2 regions of the Microcella alkaliphila genome follow, and region 1 is predicted to be linked to the other one. Evidence: predicted binding sites of a transcription regulator. Region 1 holds the regulator's gene; the other holds the start of a gene.

Region 1 (9,319 bases):
GGCGCCGCGCGGAATCCCGCAGATCGAGGTCACCTTCGACATCGACGCGAACGGCATCGTGCACGTCAGCGCGAAGGACAAGGGCACCGGCAAGGAGCAGTCGATGACCATCACCGGCGGCTCGTCGCTGCCGAAGGAGGACATCGAGCGCATGGTCCGCGAGGCGGAAGAGCACGCGGAAGAAGACAAGAAGCGCCGCGAGGCCGCCGAGGTGCGCAACAACTCCGAGCAGCTCGCGTACTCGATCGACAAGCTCATCAAGGAGAACGAGGACAAGCTGCCCGACGACGTGAAGACCGAGGTTCAGGCCGACGTCGACGCGCTGAAGGCGGCCCTCGCCGGTGACGACGACGAGGCGGTCAAGACCGCGTTCGACAAGCTCAACGAGTCGCAGACGAAGCTCGGCGAGGCGATCTACGCCGCGTCGCAGGCGGATGCCGCCGGTGACGCGTCCCCCGAGGGCGCCGAGCCGCAGGCGGAGGACGACGACGTCGTCGACGCGGAGATCGTCGACGACGAGGACGACAAGGACAAGAAGTAGTCCGATGTCGGCCAAGAAGCGCAAGAAGGACCGGGACGAGACTCCCGACGAGAGTGCCGACGGCGCGGCGACGAGTGAGGGTGGCGTCCCGGAGGACGCCGCCCCCCTCGCCGAAGATGGCGCGCCGACCGACGCGGAGGAAGTCGACGAGCTGATCGCGGCCGAAGACGCCGACGTCGAGGTGTCGGAGTCGGGCAACAGCCTCGACGCCGACATCGACCACATCCTCTCCGAGGCCGGGCAGGCCGAGATCGCCGAGTACCGCGACCGCGCCGCGCGCGCGGAGGCGGAGCTCGCGAACTTCCGCACTCGCGTCGAGCGCGATCGCGCGGCAAACCGCGAGGCCGTGATCGCCGAGGTGATCCGCACGTTGCTACCCGCGATCGACGACCTCGACCGCGCTGCGCAGCACGGCGACCTCGAGGGCAGTCCGCTCGACCTGGTCGCGCAGAAGCTGCGCACCGGTTTCGAGAAGTACGGGCTGCGCAAGGTCGGCGAGGTCGGCGAGGTGTTCGACCCGAATTTCCATGAGGCGATCGTGCAATTGCCGAAGCCCGATGTGACCGCCAACGAAGTGGGCGACGTGATTGAGGTCGGCTACGCGTTGAACGACCGGCTGATCCGGCCCGCGAAGGTGGCGGTCTTCACCCCCGAGAGCTAGGAGGCGTTCGTGGCCAGTAACGACTGGTTCGAGAAGGACTTCTACGCGACCCTCGGGGTGCAGAAGGACGTCAGTGACGCTGAGCTGAAGAAGGTCTACCGCAAGCTCGCGCGGCAGTACCACCCCGACTCCAATCCGGGAGACGCGGCCGCCGAAGCGCGCTTCAAGTCGATCAGCGAGGCCTACGCGGTGCTGAGCGACCCTCAGCAGCGCGCCGAGTACGACCAGCTGCGCGCGATGGGCTCGGGTGCCCGTTTCACGGCGGGCGGCTCCCCGGGCGGCTTCGAGGACGTCTTTGGCGGGATGTTCGGGGGGCCCTCCCGAGGACGGCCCCCCGCGGGCGGCTTCGACGACATCTTCGGCGGCCTCTTCGGGGGCGGTCAGGGCTTCCCCGGCGGTGCCGGCGCGGGCTTCCGCGGCGGGCCGCAGAAGGGACGAGACCAGACAGCCGAGGTGAGCCTCGACTTCACGACTGCGGTGTCGGGTGACACGGTGCAGCTCGAACGTCAGAGCGGCCGACCCCTGAAGGTAAAGATTCCCGCGGGCGTCGCCGACGGCCAGAAGATTCGCCTGAAGGGCAAGGGCGAGCCGAGCCTTACGGGAGGCGAGCCGGGAGACCTGGTGCTGACCGTGAAGGTGCGCCCGCATCCCGTGTTCACGCGCGACGGTCTGAACCTGCGAGTCGACGTGCCGGTGACGTTCGTCGAGGCCGCGCTCGGCGCGACCATCGAGGTGCCGACGCTTGGCGGCGAGCCGGTGCGGCTCAAGGTCGCGCCGGGCACCCCCAGCGGCCGGGTGCTACGGGTGAAGGGTCGCGGCGTTACGAGCGCGAAGGGTACGGGCGACCTGCTCGCCACCGTGCAGGTCGCGGTGCCGTCGCACCTGAGCGCCGAAGCAAAGAAGAAGCTCGAGGCGTTTGCGAAGACTCTGCCCGACGAGAACCCCCGTGACGACCTGCTGCTGAAGGCGCGCGGCTAGATCTAGCGCCAACGACTCGCGAGGAGGCGAGAATGAGCACCGTGGACGAGAACACCCCGATGTTCGCGATCGCCGTTGCGGCCGAGCTCGCCGGCATGCATCCGCAGACGCTCAGGCAATACGACCGGCTCGGCCTTGTCTCGCCCACCCGCACGGCGGGGCAGAGCCGCCGCTACTCGATGCGCGACGTCGTGCAGCTGCGCGAGATCGCGCAGCTCAGCTCGGAGGGCCTGAACCTCGAGGGAATCCGTCGCATCCTCGAGCTCGAAAACGAGGTCCAGGCGTTGCGCGGTCGCGTCCGTGAGCTCGAGAAGGCGCTCGCCGATGAACTGCTGAAGAGCCCGGGTCGGCGCGTTTTTGCCGCCGGCGCGGAGGGCGAGGTCGTGTCGATCAAGGCGGGCACGCGCATCCAGAAAGCGAACCAGCTGGTCATCTGGCGACCGTTCCGGCGCGGCTAGGTCTCGTGCCCGCCCGGTCTGCCCAGCCGGCTCAGCAGCGGCATCGTGGGTTAGCCCGTTATCGGAAGGTGCTCGGCTCCCTTGCGACCCGCACGGCGGGTTCTGCCGCATCGTGCTTCGCCGTCAGCGGGAGTTCGACCGTGAAGCGCGTTCCGCCGAGCGGGGAATCGTCGATCGTCACCTGCCCGCCGGCGGACTCGACGAGCGCCTTGACGATGGGCAGGCCGAGGCCCGTGCCGGGCATCGCCAGCTTCGACTCGTCGGATGCACGGAAGAATCGATCGAAGACACGATCGCGGTCGGCCTCTTCGATTCCCACGCCAGAATCATCGACCGTGACGACCCCCCGGTGACCCGCCACTCGTGTCTCGACCCGCACGGTGCCTCCCGCGGGAGTGAACTTGATCGCGTTGGACAGGAGGTTGGTCAGCACTCGTCCGAGGCTGAGCCGTTCCATGCCGACCAGGCGGTCGCCCAGGCCCGTGCTCACCTGGATGGCGATGCCCGATCGCTCTGCCGTGCGCCGCTGTTCGTCGATCGTGTCGATCACGACGGGGTCGAGTTCGCTCACGTCAACGCTGCGGTGCGTTTCCGGGTCGGCCAGCCGGCCCAATTCGAGCAGCTGTTCGACCATCTCCGCCAAGCGGTGCGAGTTGCGCAGAATGATCTGCGCGGCCTGCTTGGTCTCGGCAGGTCCCGTGTCGTCGATCTCTTCCGCGAAGCCCAGGATGCTGGTGATCGGGGTTCGCAGTTCGTGGCTGACGGCGGAGACGAAGACGTCTTTTTGGCGGGCGAGCTCGCGCAACTCGACCGTCACGGCGCGTTCGCGTTCGAGCGTGCGCGCCAGCGCATCGCGGGCCGCAATCGTGTCGGTGATCTCCACCAGTTGAACGCCGACGGCCATGTCACCGTCGTCGGCGGCCGACGTGGCCCCGGCGAGGCTGGCGAACACCTGGAAGCTGCGCCCGTTCTCGAGGGTGACCTCCTGCGTCAGGTCGTTTTCGGGGTGCTTCAGCCACCGCTCGAGGAGATCCTCGAGCCAGTTGTCGGTGCTCATGCGGTACCCGACGTCGTTTGCCTCGACGATCGTGAGCCGTCCGTTGGCCGAGCGGCGCAGGACGAGGAAACCCACCTGTGCGCCGATGAAGCCTCCGCGGAGGAGCGCCGTCCGCCGCTCCCGATCGTCAATCAGGGCCTCGCGTTCACTGCGTCCGACGGCGAGGAAGATCGTGGTGATGGCCGCGCAGATCATGAAGAGCTGCACAAGCTCGCCCGCGTTGTCGATGCCGTTCATGTCACGGTACGGCCCGCCCAGCGCGATGTTGAGGGTGGGAATGAGCAGCGCGATGGCGGCGAGTTGGGCGACCACGTACAGCGGCCGGAATCGCGCCGCCGCCCACGCGAGCAGGGGGAACAGGGTGAAGAGCACGGGCACGGGCAGTGCCGGGGAGAAGATCACCCCGGCGAGGGCGAGTGTCACCGTGAACTGAACGATCCCCTCCGCGATACGTGCGGGTTTGACCATGAGTGGCCGTCGAGAGAACGGCACGAGAGCGATGGGCGCCATCAGCAGCAGTGCCGACAGGTGCGAGAGGAACAGGGCCAGCCCCGTTCCCACCGGCTCGTCTCCACCGAGCGCGAAGTGGATGAGCCCGCCCAGCAGCGCCACGCTGAGTGCGCCGGCGATCCGCCGCGAGGAAGAACTGTCCGAGGCCTCGGACGTTGTCGAGGCGTGCGTGCTCGCCGTGCCGACCGACGATCAGCACGACGATGAGCGCCTCCAGCACGAGCAGTATCGGTGTTGCGATGCTGAACTCGACGGCTCGCCCGACCACGAGGTTGGCGAGCAGACCGGTCGCCGCGATGACGGCGAACGGTATCCAAATGGGTCCGCGAAACAGCAGGATGAGCAACACACCGGTACCGGCCGCGGGCCACCAGATTGCCGCGGTGTCCCCCGGCGGGGTGTAGATCAGTGCGACGACACCGAGTCCGAGGGTGAGCAGGCTGAGGCCGATGGCGACGCCGAGGTGCACGCTCCGGCGCGCGGTGCGAATGCGCTGCGCCGGGTGCGGCGCCGAGTATTGCGGGCCCGCCTCACGGTCGGGGCTCGCCGACCGATCGTGCCTCATGGCGAGAATGTACCCCGAAGCCGGCTCATTTCCCTAGCGCGACGCCGCCCCCCGTTCGATGGTCGATCCTCCCGACTAGCGTTAACGCGTGGGGGTTTCTGTGGGCGATTCCGTGGCGGCGCGGCTCGACGCGACACTGACCGCTCTGCGGCCGCACGCCGATGCGCGCGCGGCGGGGCTCCGCGCGTGGGATGCCGCCGACCGCTACCTGCTCGACACGCTCGCCGGCGCGCACCCCGAGCTGTTGGCCGAGCTCGCGGGCGTCGCGGATCCCCGCGTTGCGGTGATCGACGACGCGCACGGGGCCCTCGTGGCCGGCCTGTCCGTTCTTGGCGTGCAGCGTGCATCCATTCATCACGATTCGGTCGTCGCAGCGCGCGCGACCGCCGACAACGCTCGGGATGCCCGTCTCCCGATCACCCTCGACGCGCACCCACTCGAGACGGTCGCCCGGGATGCCCGCCTCATCCTGCTGCGCCTGCCGCGGTCGCTCGCCAGGCTGGACGCGATCGCCCGCGCGATCGCGCCGGTCGCCCACCCCGACGTCGTGCTTCTCGCCGGCAACATGGTCAAGCACATGACGCCGCGCCAGAACGAGGTGCTTGGTGCCGCGTTTGGGCGCGTCGATGTGTCGCTCGCGCGCGGCAAGGCGCGGCTGCTGACGGCACGCGAGCCGATCGCCAGCGTCGCCGCGGCCGAGCCCGAGCGCTTTCGGGACGGGGAGTCGGGGCTGGAGGTCGTGGCCGTACCGGGCACGTTCGCGGGCGCGAGTGTCGACATCGGCACGCGCGCGCTGCTGCACGCGCTCGACGACCTACCGGACGCTGCCGTCGCGCTCGACCTTGCGTGCGGCTCGGGCGTGCTCGCGGTAACGCTCGCTCGACGACTGCCGGCGGCGCACGTGGTCGCGACTGACGTGTCGGCCGCCGCCGTCGAGAGCGCCCGGCTGACCGCCGAGGCGAACGGGGTCGCGGTCGAGGTGCGGCACGACGACGGCGCCTCGAGCCTCGCCGACCGGAGCGTCGAGCTTGTGCTGCTCAACCCGCCGTTTCACGTGGGCGGCGCCGTGCACACGGGCATCGCCCATCGTTTGATTGCCGAGGCGGCGCGGGTGCTTCGACCGGGCGGCGAGCTGCGCTGCGTCTGGAATTCGTCGCTGCAGTACCGACCGGTGCTCGAGCGTCTCGTCGGCCCGACGCGGCAGATCTCCCGCACCCGCAAGTTCACCGTGACGGCGTCGACCCGGCGCTGAGCGGGCACGCCTACATGTCGCGGTAGCGCTTCGCCTCCGCGAGCTTCGCCCGCAGTTCGTCCGCGGTGAAGCGCGGCCCGTAGCCGGGGGTGTCACGCTGGATGCGCCAGCTGTCGGCGAGGGTTCCGCCGTCGACGGCGTCGAAGCCGATCGAGTCGATCAGCTGCGCGACGCGCTGCTTCGCCGCCTCATCGTCGGCGTGCACGGTGAGGGCGCGGCGACCGTCGGTGCCGGCCGGTTGCGCGTGGTCGGTGATCTCGCGCGCCGGGATGTGGGTGAAGGCTTTCACGAAGGTACCGCCCGGAAACTGTTCCGCGACCCACTCGACGGTGGTTGTCGTCTCGTCGTCGAGTGGCGGTATCTGTCCGTCGCGCTGCGGGTAGTAGTTGCCGGTATCGATGACGGTGCGCCCGGCGAACAGGTCGCGCGGCAGGCTCGGCACCTTCCCGAGTGGAATGGTGAGCACGACGAGGTCGCCGGCCGCGGCCGCCTCGGCGACGGTGGCCGCGGTGAGCGTGCCGACGCGCGGGCTGTCGGCGATCTCGGCAACGAGGCCCGCGAGCGATGCGGGGCCGCGCGAGTTCGCGATCACCACGTCGTGCCCCAGCGCGGTGAACGCGCGGGCGAGCTGCGAGCCGATGTTTCCCGATCCGATGATGCCGATAGTCGTCATGGGAGGAGTCAACAGCGTCAGTCTGTGCGCATTCCCTAGGCTGACCGGATGCACTCCGACCCGGTCTGCCTCATCATCACGAGCCGCCTGCGCCCCGGCCTCGACGGCGGATACACGGTCGCGACGATGCGGCGCGCCCAGCTGCTCGCCGAAGCGGGCCACCCGGTCGTGCTCGCGACGGTCGATCTGCACCCCGACTACACGCCGTTCGCCGACGAATTTCGCCGCCTCGGCCTCGCCGACTCCCAGACGGTCATGCGCAACCTGCTCGAGGAGCTCCGCAGCCGCCCCGCGATCCTCCGCGACGCCGCCGACCCCGAGCTCGCCCCGACGATCGACGAGTCGGCCGGGACGCACCGCGAGGCCTTCGAGCTCGACGCGGCCGGCGTGCCGTGGCGCCAGGTGGTGCGCGACGCCGCAGGCGCCGTCGTCTTCACCGACTTTTTCGACGCGGACGGCATGCCGCTGTTTCGACTGCCGTTCGTCGCGGCGCCCGACTGGTGGCGCACCGAGGCGGTGATCGACGTGCTCACCGCCGGACGCACCCCGAGCGGCGGTGCTGGCGTGGTGCCCAGCCGCGTGGGCGGTCTCGCCGGCTTCGGCGCGCTCTACCGCGCCTGGTGGCGGGCCCTCATCGACGACGAGCGAGCGCTCTACCCGGATGCTCAGCTTGTCGCGATCGCGGAGGCCCGGCAGGTCGGCGAGCACTGGAACGGAACGGGTGGGGTGCCCCTTATTCACACAGTGCACAACGCGCACACGACGGCGCCGCACGCCTGGGACAGCCCGATGGACGTCACGTGGAGCGGGTGGCTGGACACTCTGCCTCAGTACGACGCTGTCGTGTGGTTGACCGAACGCCAGCGCGTGGAGGTCGCCCGACGACGCGAGGCCGACGCCACCAGCACCACGCCTGCGGCGGACGACGCCCCCGGCTACGTCATCCCGCACCCGGCCGAGCCGCCCGCCGACGTCGTCGCCGACCCCTCCACGGTCGCCGGCGCCGCTCACCGTGATCTCGACCGCGCCGTCATGGTCGCGAGGCTCGCCCCGCAGAAGCGCCTCGACCACGCGATCCGCGCGTGGCGCCTGGTCATCGACGCCCGCCCGACCACACGACTCGACATCTACGGCGACGGTCCGCTCCGCGCCGACCTCCAGGCCCTGATCGCCGAGCTCGACCTCGGCGACGCGGTGACCCTGCACGGTTACACCCCCGACGCCCCCGAACAGTCCCGCACGGCGGCGCTCTTGCTGCTGACGAGCGTCTACGAGGGCCAGTCGCTCGCCATCACGGAGGCGATGGCGCGCGGATGCCCCGCCGTCTCCTACGACATCGCCTACGGCCCCGGAGAGCTCATCACCGACGGCGAGACGGGCCGCCTGGTCCCCGCCGGCGACATCGCGGCGCTCGCCGACGCGGTTCTCGGGATGCTCGGAAACGCGACCGAGATTGACCGCCTGTCACGCGCATCCCTCGACTGGGCGCTCGCGAACGGGCCAGAGAGGGCCCTGGCGCGCTGGAAGCAGCTGTTCGCCGATCTCGCAGGGCGAACACCGCGCGCGCTTTCCTCCTAGCGCGCTCACAGCCGCACGCGTAAACTTGAGTCAGCGCGACTCAAGATTTGCGCGTTATGGGTACCTCCGGTCACGAAAGGCCAGTCGCACATGGCGAACATGCAGGGTGCGCCGTCAACGAACGGCGACCAAAAGTCGGCACTCGAGCAGTACGGCGTCAACCTCACCGCGATCGCGAGCGCTGGAAAGCTCGATCCCGTCATCGGCCGCGATGCCGAGATTCGTCGCGTCAGCCAGGTGCTGAGCCGCCGAACGAAGAACAACCCCGTGCTCATCGGCGAGCCCGGCGTCGGCAAGACCGCCGTGGTCGAAGGCCTCGCCCAGCGCATCGTTGCGGGCGACGTGCCCGACTCGCTGAAAGACAAGCAACTCGTCTCGCTCGACCTGGCCGCGCTGGTTGCCGGCGCGAAGTACCGCGGCGAATTCGAAGAGCGGTTGAAGGCCGTGCTGAAAGAGATCGACGAGTCCGACGGCCGCGTCATCACCTTCATCGACGAGCTGCACACGCTCATGGGCGCGGGCGGCGGCGAGGGTTCCGTCGCGGCGGCGAACATGCTGAAGCCGATGCTCGCCCGCGGCGAGCTGCGGCTCATTGGCGCCACGACGCTCAACGAGTACCGCGAATACATCGAGAAGGACGCCGCGCTCGAGCGCCGCTTCCAGCAGGTGTTCGTCGGAGAGCCGAGCGTCGAAGACACGGTGGCGATCCTGCGCGGCCTCAAGGAACGCTACGAAGCGCACCACAAGGTGGCGATCGCCGACAGCGCCCTCGTGGCCGCTGCCAGCCTGTCGAACCGTTACATCACGAGCCGGCAGCTGCCCGACAAGGCGATCGACCTCGTCGACGAGGCCGCCAGCCGGCTGAAGATGGAGATCGAGTCGAGCCCCGTCGAGCTCGACGAGCTGAAGCGCGCTGTGACGCGCCTCGAGATCGAAGAGCTCGCCCTGAAAAAGGAGAAGGACGAGGCGTCGAAGGCGCGACTCGAGGCGCTGCGCGCCGAACTCGCCGACAAGAGCGCCCAGCGCGACGAGCTGGAACGCGCGTG
Region 2 (9,319 bases), 470 kb from region 1:
TTCACACTCGTCGGCGATGGCGTTCCACGTCCACTGGAACAGGAGGATGCCCGCATCGCGGCTGCCGGCGGGCTCGGGCGCGGTCGTGGCGGGCGTGCATCCGGCGAGGAGGCCGACGGTCCCTATGGCGGCGGCGATGCCGGCGGCGATGGTGCGGCCGGCGCGTCTTGCAAGCGCTTGCATTCCGTCAGTCTAGGTCAGGCTCCCACCGGGCGCGAGCGAGATCCACACGCACGCTCATCAGGTCGGCGCCGGAGTGCGCGACGTCGGCGCGCAGGGGAGTGCCTTCCGCGCGGTAGTGGGCCACTGCATCCGTTTCGTGTCCGGCCGGGGGCCTGCCATCGGAGCGGATCACGCGCCACCACGCGACCGTGCCGCCCGACTCGGCCATGACCCGACCGACGGCGCGCGCGCCGCGCGAGCCGAGGGTCGCCGCCACGTCGCCATAGGTCATGACGCGCCCCGGTGGGATTAGTTCGACGACGGTGAGTACGGCGCCCGCGAAGTCGAGTTCGTCGCTCAGATGGCCAGCTTTCCGATGACCTCGCCGTACTCGGTCTCGCCGACCTCGACGAAGCCGATGCGGCGGAAGAACTCTCCCGGGCCGTCGTCGCCGGTCTCCCAGATGACGTGCAGCGTCTCGAAGCCACGCGAGCGGGCCTCCTCCGCGAGCTGCCGGACGGCGAAGCGGCCGACGCCGCGGCCCTGCGCTCCGGCGTCGACGTTGATGCGCCACACGCACGAGCGGAACTCTTCGCGCGGGTTGTCGGGGTCGAAGTTACCGCGCACGAAGCCGACGACTTCCTCGCCGTCGAGCACGACCCGCGCCCACGTCGTGGTGGGGTTCAGATAGGCATCGTTCGCCGAGTACGAGACGGGCGTGACGTACTGTTCCTGGCCCGGGCGCAGAGTGAGGCCGTTCGCGGCCACGATGGTTTTCGCCGACAACTCTTCTACGCGCAAGTCACCCATGGCCCCCAGGGTAGAGGACGGGCGTGAATGCCGCGCGAAGAGTTATCTCGATGTCGAGACAATTCGGCCGAGGCGGTAGGCTGACCTGCGGCGCGCATCCGCGCCCTTGGCCGCCCTGCGGCCGCGCCTGCCGCGCATCCTTTGCCGCGGGCGCCCCACCGACGTGCGACAGACCCAACCGAAAGGCCCCGCATGGAGAAGATCAAGGTCGAAGGCACCGTCGTCGAACTCGACGGCGATGAGATGACCCGCATCATTTGGCAGTTCATCAAGGACCGCCTGATTCACCCCTACCTCGACGTCACGCTCGAGTACTACGACCTCGGCATTCAGCACCGCGACGAGACCGACGACCAGGTCACGATCGACGCCGCCCACGCCATCCAGAAGCACGGTGTCGGCGTCAAGTGCGCGACGATCACGCCCGACGAGGCACGCGTCGAAGAGTTCGGCCTGAAGAAGATGTGGCGCAGCCCCAACGGCACGATCCGCAACATCCTCGGTGGCGTCATCTTCCGCGAGCCGATCATCATCTCGAACATCCCGCGCCTGGTGCCGGGCTGGAACAAGCCGATCATCATCGGTCGCCACGGGTTCGGCGACCAGTACCGCGCCACCGACTTCCTCTTCAAGGGCGAGGGCACGCTCACCGTCGAATTCACCCCGAAGGACGGCGGTGAGCCGCAGAAGTTCGAGGTCTACCAGTCGCCCGGCGACGGCATCGCCCAGGTGCAGTACAACCTCGACGCGTCGATCATCGACTTCGCCCGCGCCTCGCTGAATTACGGTCTCTCGCGCGGTTACCCGGTCTACCTCTCGACGAAGAACACGATCCTGAAGGCCTACGACGGCCGCTTCAAGGACCTCTTCCAGGAGATCTACGAGACCGAGTTCAAAGACAAGTTCGAGGCCGCCGGCATCACCTACGAGCACCGCCTCATCGACGACATGGTCGCCAGCGCCATGAAGTGGGAGGGCGGCTACGTCTGGGCCTGCAAGAACTACGACGGCGACGTGCAGTCCGACACGGTCGCGCAGGGCTTCGGCTCTCTCGGCCTCATGACCAGCGTGCTCACGACCCCCGACGGCAAGATCGTCGAGGCCGAGGCGGCCCACGGCACGGTGACGCGCCACTACCGCCAGCACCAGCAGGGCAAGCCCACCTCGACGAACCCGATCGCCTCGATCTTCGCGTGGACCCGCGGTCTCATGCACCGCGGCAAGCTCGACGACAACGCCGCGCTCATCGAGTTCGCCGAGACGCTCGAAGACGTCGTCATCAAGACGGTCGAGAGCGGCAAGATGACGAAGGACCTGGCGCTGCTCGTCAGCCCCGACCAGGAGTGGCTGACCACCGAAGACTTCCTCGCAGCCCTCGACGAGAACCTGCAAGCGCGACTCGGCGCGTAAGCGCCGATCGCGTCGCGTTTCGTCGCGAACGCTGGATGCCCGTGGTGCGAACCACGGGCATCCGTGCGTTAGCGGTAGCTTGCGTGATAATACCCCTGGGGGTATATTGATCGACGAGGCGTCGACCACGCCACACTGATCGAAAGGACCGCCCATGTGCTCACCCATCCGTTGCTCAAGCTGCGGCAAGGTCACCTGGACCGGCTGCGGCCAGCACGTCGACGAGGCGCTCGCCCCGTTCTCGGCCGACGAGCGCTGCACCTGCGCGAACTGACGATTGCGGAGGCGCGCGCCGCGGCGTTAACCGCGCTCACCACCACCGCCGCGGGCGACAGTCTGTGCACGCTGTCGCGCGAGCGACTGCCCGCGGCGAAGTATCACGAGGGCGCGGTCGCTGCACTCGGCGATGCCCTGCGCGCCGCACGCGCCGATATTGCGCCGCCCGAGCCTGCGGCGTGGGGCGCCCAGTGGGACCACCTCGCCGAGCGCGACGCAGGCTGGCGCGCCTACCTCGCCGGCGGCCGCGACGCTCTCGCGCGCCTCGCCTGACGCGCCTCAGGCAAGCCTGCCCTTGCTGGTGATCGCTGCGCGCACCGAGTAGACCTGACCCATGACGCGCGTTGCCGCTTCCCTCCGCCGCTACCCGCTGGTGGCTGCGGCGTTGGCCGTCGGGGCGGTGGGTCTCGCGCTGTTGGCGATCGAGCTGGAACCGGCCGCGCGCATCCTGGTATCGGTGTTCGCCGCCGCCGTCGCCCTGAAAGAGGGCGTGTCGATGGTGCGCAGCCTGCTCAGTCGACAGTTCGGGCTCGACCTGCTCGCCGTCATGGCGATCACGGCGACGCTGCTCGTCGGCGAGTACTGGGCGAGCCTGATCATCGTGTTCATGCTCGCCGGCGGTGAGGCGCTCGAGGACTACGCCGAGAACCGAGCCCGCCGCGAGCTGAGCGCCCTGCTTGACCGGGTTCCGCAGCGCGCGCACCGAATCGGCCCCGACGGCGCGATCGACGACGTTCCCGTCGACGCGGTCGCGGTCGGCGATCGGCTACTCGTGCGCCCGGCGGAGATCGTTCCGGTGGATGCACGCCTCGCCTCCCGCGAGGGATCCTTCGACGAGTCATCGCTCACGGGTGAGAGCCTGCCCGTCGACAAGGAGAGCGGCGACGAGGTCGCGAGCGGTTCGGTGAACGGCCCGGCCGCGGTGGAGATCATCGCATCGGCGCTCGCCGCCGACAGCCAGTATCAGCGCATCGTCGAACTCGTGCGGGAGGCATCGGAGTCGAAGGCCCCGCTCGTGCGCCTCGCCGATCGCTACGCGGTGCCGTTCACCCTGCTGAGTCTTGCCATTGCCGGCATCGCCTGGGCGGTCAGCGGCGACCCCGTCCGATTCGCCGAGGTGCTCGTTGTCGCGACCCCGTGCCCGCTGCTCATCGCCGCTCCCGTCGCGTTCATGGGCGGCATGTCGAGCGCCGCCCGCAACGGGGTCGTGGTGAAGAACGCGGGCACCCTCGAGAAGCTGTCGAGGGTGCGCACGGTCGCCTTCGACAAGACGGGCACCCTCACGAGGGGTCACCCGGAGGTGGTCGACGTGCGCCCGGCCGCCGGTGACGGCACAGCGAACCTCCGCCCCGATGAGCTGCTGCGGCTCGTCGGAAGCGCCGAACGCTACTCATCGCACGTGCTGGCCGCCGCTCTGCAGCAGGCGGCCGAGCGTCGCGGTCTCGCGCTCAGTGATTCGACCGACGCCCGCGAGGTCGCGACCCACGGTGTTGCCGCGACCCTCGACGGGCGTGCGCTCGTCGTCGGCAAGCCGGCGTTCGTGGCGGAGGCGATCGTTGGGAACGCGGCCCCGATCATCCGCCCCGAGCTGCCGAGCGGCGAGGCAGCCGTCTACGCGGCGGTCGATGGGCGCTTCGCCGGCACGATCATCCTGCGCGACCAAGTGCGTGACGAGTCGGCCGAGACCGTTGCCGCGCTCGGCCCGCTCGGCGTCACCCGTGTGCTGATGGTGACCGGAGATGTGGAGGCGACGGCGCGCCCGATCGCCGCGTCGCTCGGCATCGACGAGGTGCACGCCGAGTGCCTGCCGGCCGACAAGGTGCGCATCGTGCGCGAGGCCGAGCCGCGTCCCGTGGTGATGGTCGGCGACGGCGTGAACGACGCTCCCGTGCTCGCGGTGGCCGATGTCGGTATCGCGATGGGCGCGCGCGGCGCCACCGCGGCCGGCGAAAGCGCGGATGCTGTCGTGCTGGTCGACGACGTCTCCCGCGTTGTCGAGGCGGTCACCATCGGACACCAGACGGTGCGCATCGCCCTGCAAAGCATCTGGCTCGGCATCATCATCTCGGTCGGCCTGATGCTCGTCGCGTCGGTCGGCCTGCTGCCGGCTGTTGTCGGAGCGCTCCTGCAAGAGGTCGTCGACCTGGTCGCGATTCTCGCGGCCCTGCGTGCAGTACGGGCCGGCACCCGTGGGGTACCGGCCCGTCCGTCGCGGCGTGTGCCGCAGCTTACGCGGTGACTTCTGCCCGCGTGCCGGTGGTCTCGACCGCGATCTTGCGCGGCTTCGCCTTCTCGAGCACGGGGATCATCACACTGAGCACACCGTTCTCGTAGTGGGCGCTGATGCTCTCGGTGTCGATGTCCTTACCGAGGGTCAGCTGGCGCAGGTAGGCGCCGGCCGGACGCTCGCGGGTCAGCCACTGCACGCCCTCCTGCGAACGCGGGGTGCGCTCGGCGCGGATGGTGAGCAGCTGGCCGTCGACGTCAACGTCGACGCTGCCCGGGTCGACGCCCGGCAGGTCGGCGGTCAGCACGTAGTGGTCGCCGTCGCGGTAGACGTCCATCGGCATGAGCCGGGGGCTTTCGCGGCGGTCGAGCAGCGTGCCGGCGACGCGGTCGAGCTCACGGAACGGGTCGAAGAACATGGTCATGATGTGGCTCCTTTCGGTCACGTCGCCCGCCGGTGTGGCGGGTAGTGGTGAAGTTGAGTCGGAGTGACTCAACTACCGATAATTTAGCACTCGACAGCCGAGAGTGCTAGAAATTCGCGCACGGCGAAATCGCGGATTCACGGGGCTCATTCCCCGGGAATCCAACGCTCCCGGTATGCGTCAGTACCCGGCGAAGTAGTCCGTGCGCACCCGTCGCGCCCCCGCGCGCCGGAGCGCCGTCGCGGCGTCGGCGACGAGTGACGGCGCTCCCGAGACATACGCGCGCCGGGAGGCGAGATCGGGCACGGCGGTGAGCAAAGCATCCGCCGTCACGGGGGTGTCGTCGAGGACGGTGACGGTCGCCCCCGCGCTTTCGAGCACGTCGCGGTACAGCACCTCGCCGGGGCGCGACGGAACGTAGACGACGTGCACGTCGCGGCTTTCCCCGCGCGCGGCCGCCGAGCCGAGTTGGCTGGCGAAGGGGGTCACGCCGATGCCCCCGGCGATCATCACCACCGGGGTTGCCGGGTCGCGCGGCAGGAGGAAGTCGCCCGAGATCTGCGTGGCCTGCACGGTCGCGCCCTCGTCGAGTTCGCGGAGGACGCGTTTGAACGACGAGCCGTCGGTGGGCGTCCGCATCCCGAGCGAGATCTGGTCGTGCTCGGGAGCCGATGCGATCGAAAAGACGCGCCGGGTGCCGCGCCGGTCGGCGCGGTGAGGCAGGTGCAATTCGAGGTACTGACCCGGCTCGAAGGGCACGGGGCGAGACGGGGCGAACGTGAACTCGGTCGCGCTGTCTGACAGCGCGCGCGACCCCGTGAGCCGTAGCGAGAACCCGCCGCGGCGGGATACGGCGAAACCCACGATGTTGGCGGCGACGAGCGCGAGCTCGGGCGAGGTGTAGAGCGGCCCGAACTGGAACGGGATCGAGAACAGCAGCGCGGTCACCACGGCCACCAACCACTGCTGCCAGCGCCGAGGCGGCAGGGTGAGCGGCTCACTGAGCATGTAGCCGGCAAGGAAAACCACGGGGAACAGCAAGAGCACCGAGCCGTACGCGTCGAGCGCGCTCGGGCCGGTGCCCGCGATACGCGTGCCGATGATGGCGACCGTCACGACGACGAGAATTACGCCGATATCGAGGCGGCGGGTGCGGTCGAGCAGCAGCAACGCGCCGAGGGCAACGACGGGCAGCATCGCCGGCGTCGCGATCCACCAGATGCCGACGGTCAGCTGCAGCAGTCCCGCGACGAGCACCCCGGTTGCCGCCGGGTTCAGAATGTGCCGGCCACGCCAGACGATCAGGTACTTCGACAGAGCCGCGACGATGCCCGCGACCGCCGCCCCGATGAGGTCGAGGGTGGCGACGGTGGGCGGCACCAGACACGCAATGATGAGGGCGGTGATGACGCTCGACTCGCGATGCGGAACGACGCGCGCGAGCCGCGCCGCCGCCTCGTTCGCGCCGAGCGTGGCCACGACCACGACGGCGAGCGTCGCGAGCAGTCCGTAGGGGTTGACTCCGATGACGCCGAGGGAGCCCAGCAGCAGTCCGATGGCGAGCACGGCGGAAAGCGCGATCGTCGTCAGCCGGTACATGCTGACCTGAGCGGTGACGCGGTCGATCGTCGCTCTCATCGGAACAGCTCTCCTTCCCAGCCGGGGCTCGCCTCGAGGCGGCCGTCAGCGTGCATCCGTACGTATTCGACGCCGAGCCGCTCAGCGATTGCGGTGGGCTCGCCGAGGAACAGCGCGGTGGCCGCCCCATCGGCGACGAGCGCCGAGTCGGCGACGGCCCACGTCGCGATGACGTCGAGTGCGAGGGGCCGGCCCGTCATCGCGTCGACGAGGTGGTGAAGGCCCGGCCCCCACGCGCGCCGATTTGGCGCTGACGCGGCGAGGGCACGTCCGCCGGCGAGTTCGACGACCCCGACGACCAGTTCCGGATTCGCGGGGTTTTCGAGCCCGACACGGATGCTCGCCTCGCCCACCGCGCGTAGATCACCGCTGCCGTCAACGACCGCTCCGGCCGCCCCCCGTTCGAGGAGGAGCTCCGCGACGAGGTCGACGAGGTACCCCTTGCCGGCTGCCCCCACGTCGAGCACGACGGGGGAGGCAGTGTGGAGTGCACAGGCCCCATCGCCGCTGTTCTCGGTGAGTGCGATCGCGTCATCCCAGGCGGGCGCCGCGATCGGGTCGCCCGCCGGCGTGAGGCGGTAGGCGGCGTCATAGCCCAGTTGTTCGAGGCTGCGGCCGACGAGGGGATTCACCCGACCGTTCGTCACCTCGTACAGCTCGCGTAGGTGGCGCATGAGGGGCCCCGCGTCTGCCGCGAGGGCGTGGTGGCCGGGAGTGCGCGCGATCGCCGCGATTCGCGAGTCGTCACGAAATCGCGACCAGTCGCGGTCGAACTGCGCGATGCGGTCGTCGACGGCGACGCGGTCCGCGTGCGTTCCACCGGCTCCCTCATGACCGGGATGCACGTCGAGGCGCCAGGGGGCACCGATCGCCTCGAACTCCCAGACGACCGGATCAGTTGCTGAGGGCATCCGCCTTGATCTGCTCGAGCGCATCGGTGAAGCCGTTACCGGTGAGCGATGACCCGGCCACGCGCGTGACCTCGACCTCGTCGACGCGCTGGCCGACGACCTCAGCCTCGATGCCGCCCGAGAACATCGTTTGGAAGCGCGACGTCGTCGGGTTCGTCGGGTTCGTTCCCACCGTTACGGCGGAGATCACGTTGTCGGTGAGCGTGACCTCGACGTCGATCGTCTCGGTGCCGTTCGGCGAGATGTACGAGCCGGTGGCGGTGTAGGTGCCGTCGGCGAAGTCGCCCGTGATCGGTGCGGCGCCGTCGTCGGCGCCGGGCTCATTCGGTTGCGCCCCGGGCGACCCCGAGTCGGGCGCGAGCTCTGCGGGCGCCGCGGGTACGTCGCTTGCGCAGCCGGTCAGTGCACCCATGAGGGTGAGCGAGGCGGCTGCGGTGTACAGCGGCAGTGCGGCGGGGCGGGTGAGGCGGGTCATCGGCGCTCCGGAGTCTTGGCGTACAGGCGGCGGTCGGCGGGCTTCCAGCATTGCTGACCTCGATGGGGATTCGCTGTGGTGTCCGTCGGGGATTGCTTTTCACACCTGTGCAGAACCTGTGTCAGTGCTGGGTTCTACCGGCGAGCCTCCGAGCGGATCTGCTCGAGTGCCTCCCGGAAGCCGCCGCTCGTGAGTGACGAGCCGGCAACCCGCGTGACGTCCAGCTCGTCGACGTGACGGCCGACAACCTCGGCCGCGATGCCCTCGGCGAACTCCCCCTGGTAGAACGCCGCGGTCGGGTTGTTGGCGTCGGGCGTCACGGTGACGTCGGCGATGACGCCCCCGTCGGCGAGTGTCACGAAGACGACGATGTTCTCGCGCCCATTCGGCGACGTATATGTGCCGTTGCCGGCGTACAGCCCCGCCGTGTAGCTCGCGAGTGACCCGATGCCCCCGTTCGCAACGGAGCCGTCGACTCGTTCGACGCTCGGACTGCCGACGAGCGCGGGGTGCGAGCATGCGCGCGTCCTTTCTCTCGAGGGAGGTTCGGCGCGCATCTTTCGACGGATGGCCCCCCTTCGGGGGCGAGACGCTCAGCCGTGCAGGGCTGCGTCGGGCGCCGTCACGCGCCAGTCGGTGAACGTGGCACGCAATCCTGGCCGCGACGGGGCGCAGACCATGGGGCCGATACGGGCGTCGGTGTGCGGGAAGCGTGCGATCCGAACGAGCCGCCAATCGGTGTCGCGCTCGCCACCCGCGCTCATGCGTCGTCTTCGACCAGACTGCCCGCCGCCCACACGCGCCGGGCGGCCCACTCGGCGTCGAGCGCCACGACGTCGGCAGCGTAGCCGGGCTCGAGCAAGCCCCACTCGTCGTCGCGCCCCAGCACACAGGCGGGGGTGAGGGTGAGTGCTTCGACCGCGCGCGACTCGTCGATGCCCGCGGACGTGACGGCGCACTTGAGCGCCGAATCTTGGGTGAGGGTC

Evidence for each region. Region 1 encodes HspR, which represses chaperone genes until heat shock. Its sites were predicted from a motif close to AAGTTGAGTCNNNNNGACTCAACTT; they were not measured.
Region 2: a site for HspR is predicted at 5,360-5,384, ahead of CPY97_RS02865 (Hsp20/alpha crystallin family protein). Genes of this name have one in related genera too.

The regions. Positions count from the first base shown of each region.
Region 1 is NZ_AP017315.1:125,094-134,412, reverse strand. Features, by position in the region: gene dnaK (molecular chaperone DnaK) at 1-541, shown strand, start outside; gene CPY97_RS00620 (nucleotide exchange factor GrpE) at 546-1,202, shown strand; gene CPY97_RS00615 (DnaJ C-terminal domain-containing protein) at 1,212-2,180, shown strand; gene CPY97_RS00610 (heat shock protein transcriptional repressor HspR) at 2,213-2,638, shown strand; gene CPY97_RS00605 (sensor histidine kinase) at 2,697-4,307, opposite strand; gene CPY97_RS00600 (class I SAM-dependent methyltransferase) at 4,859-6,022, shown strand; gene CPY97_RS00595 (NADPH-dependent F420 reductase) at 6,033-6,695, opposite strand; gene CPY97_RS00590 (glycosyltransferase) at 6,744-8,273, shown strand; gene CPY97_RS00585 (ATP-dependent Clp protease ATP-binding subunit) at 8,364-9,319, shown strand, end outside.
Region 2 is NZ_AP017315.1:591,068-600,386, forward strand. Features, by position in the region: gene CPY97_RS02840 (alpha-amylase) at 1-183, opposite strand, end outside; gene CPY97_RS02845 (MGMT family protein) at 188-625, opposite strand; gene CPY97_RS02850 (GNAT family N-acetyltransferase) at 520-972, opposite strand; gene CPY97_RS02855 (NADP-dependent isocitrate dehydrogenase) at 1,165-2,382, shown strand; gene CPY97_RS13365 (hypothetical protein) at 2,539-2,931, shown strand; gene CPY97_RS02860 (heavy metal translocating P-type ATPase) at 2,993-4,897, shown strand; gene CPY97_RS02865 (Hsp20/alpha crystallin family protein) at 4,887-5,309, opposite strand; gene CPY97_RS02870 (FAD-dependent oxidoreductase) at 5,490-6,947, opposite strand; gene CPY97_RS02875 (FAD:protein FMN transferase) at 6,944-7,858, opposite strand; gene CPY97_RS02880 (hypothetical protein) at 7,842-8,333, opposite strand; gene CPY97_RS02885 (FMN-binding protein) at 8,468-8,890, opposite strand; gene CPY97_RS13225 (DUF1349 domain-containing protein) at 8,927-9,097, opposite strand; gene nagA (N-acetylglucosamine-6-phosphate deacetylase) at 9,094-9,319, opposite strand, start outside.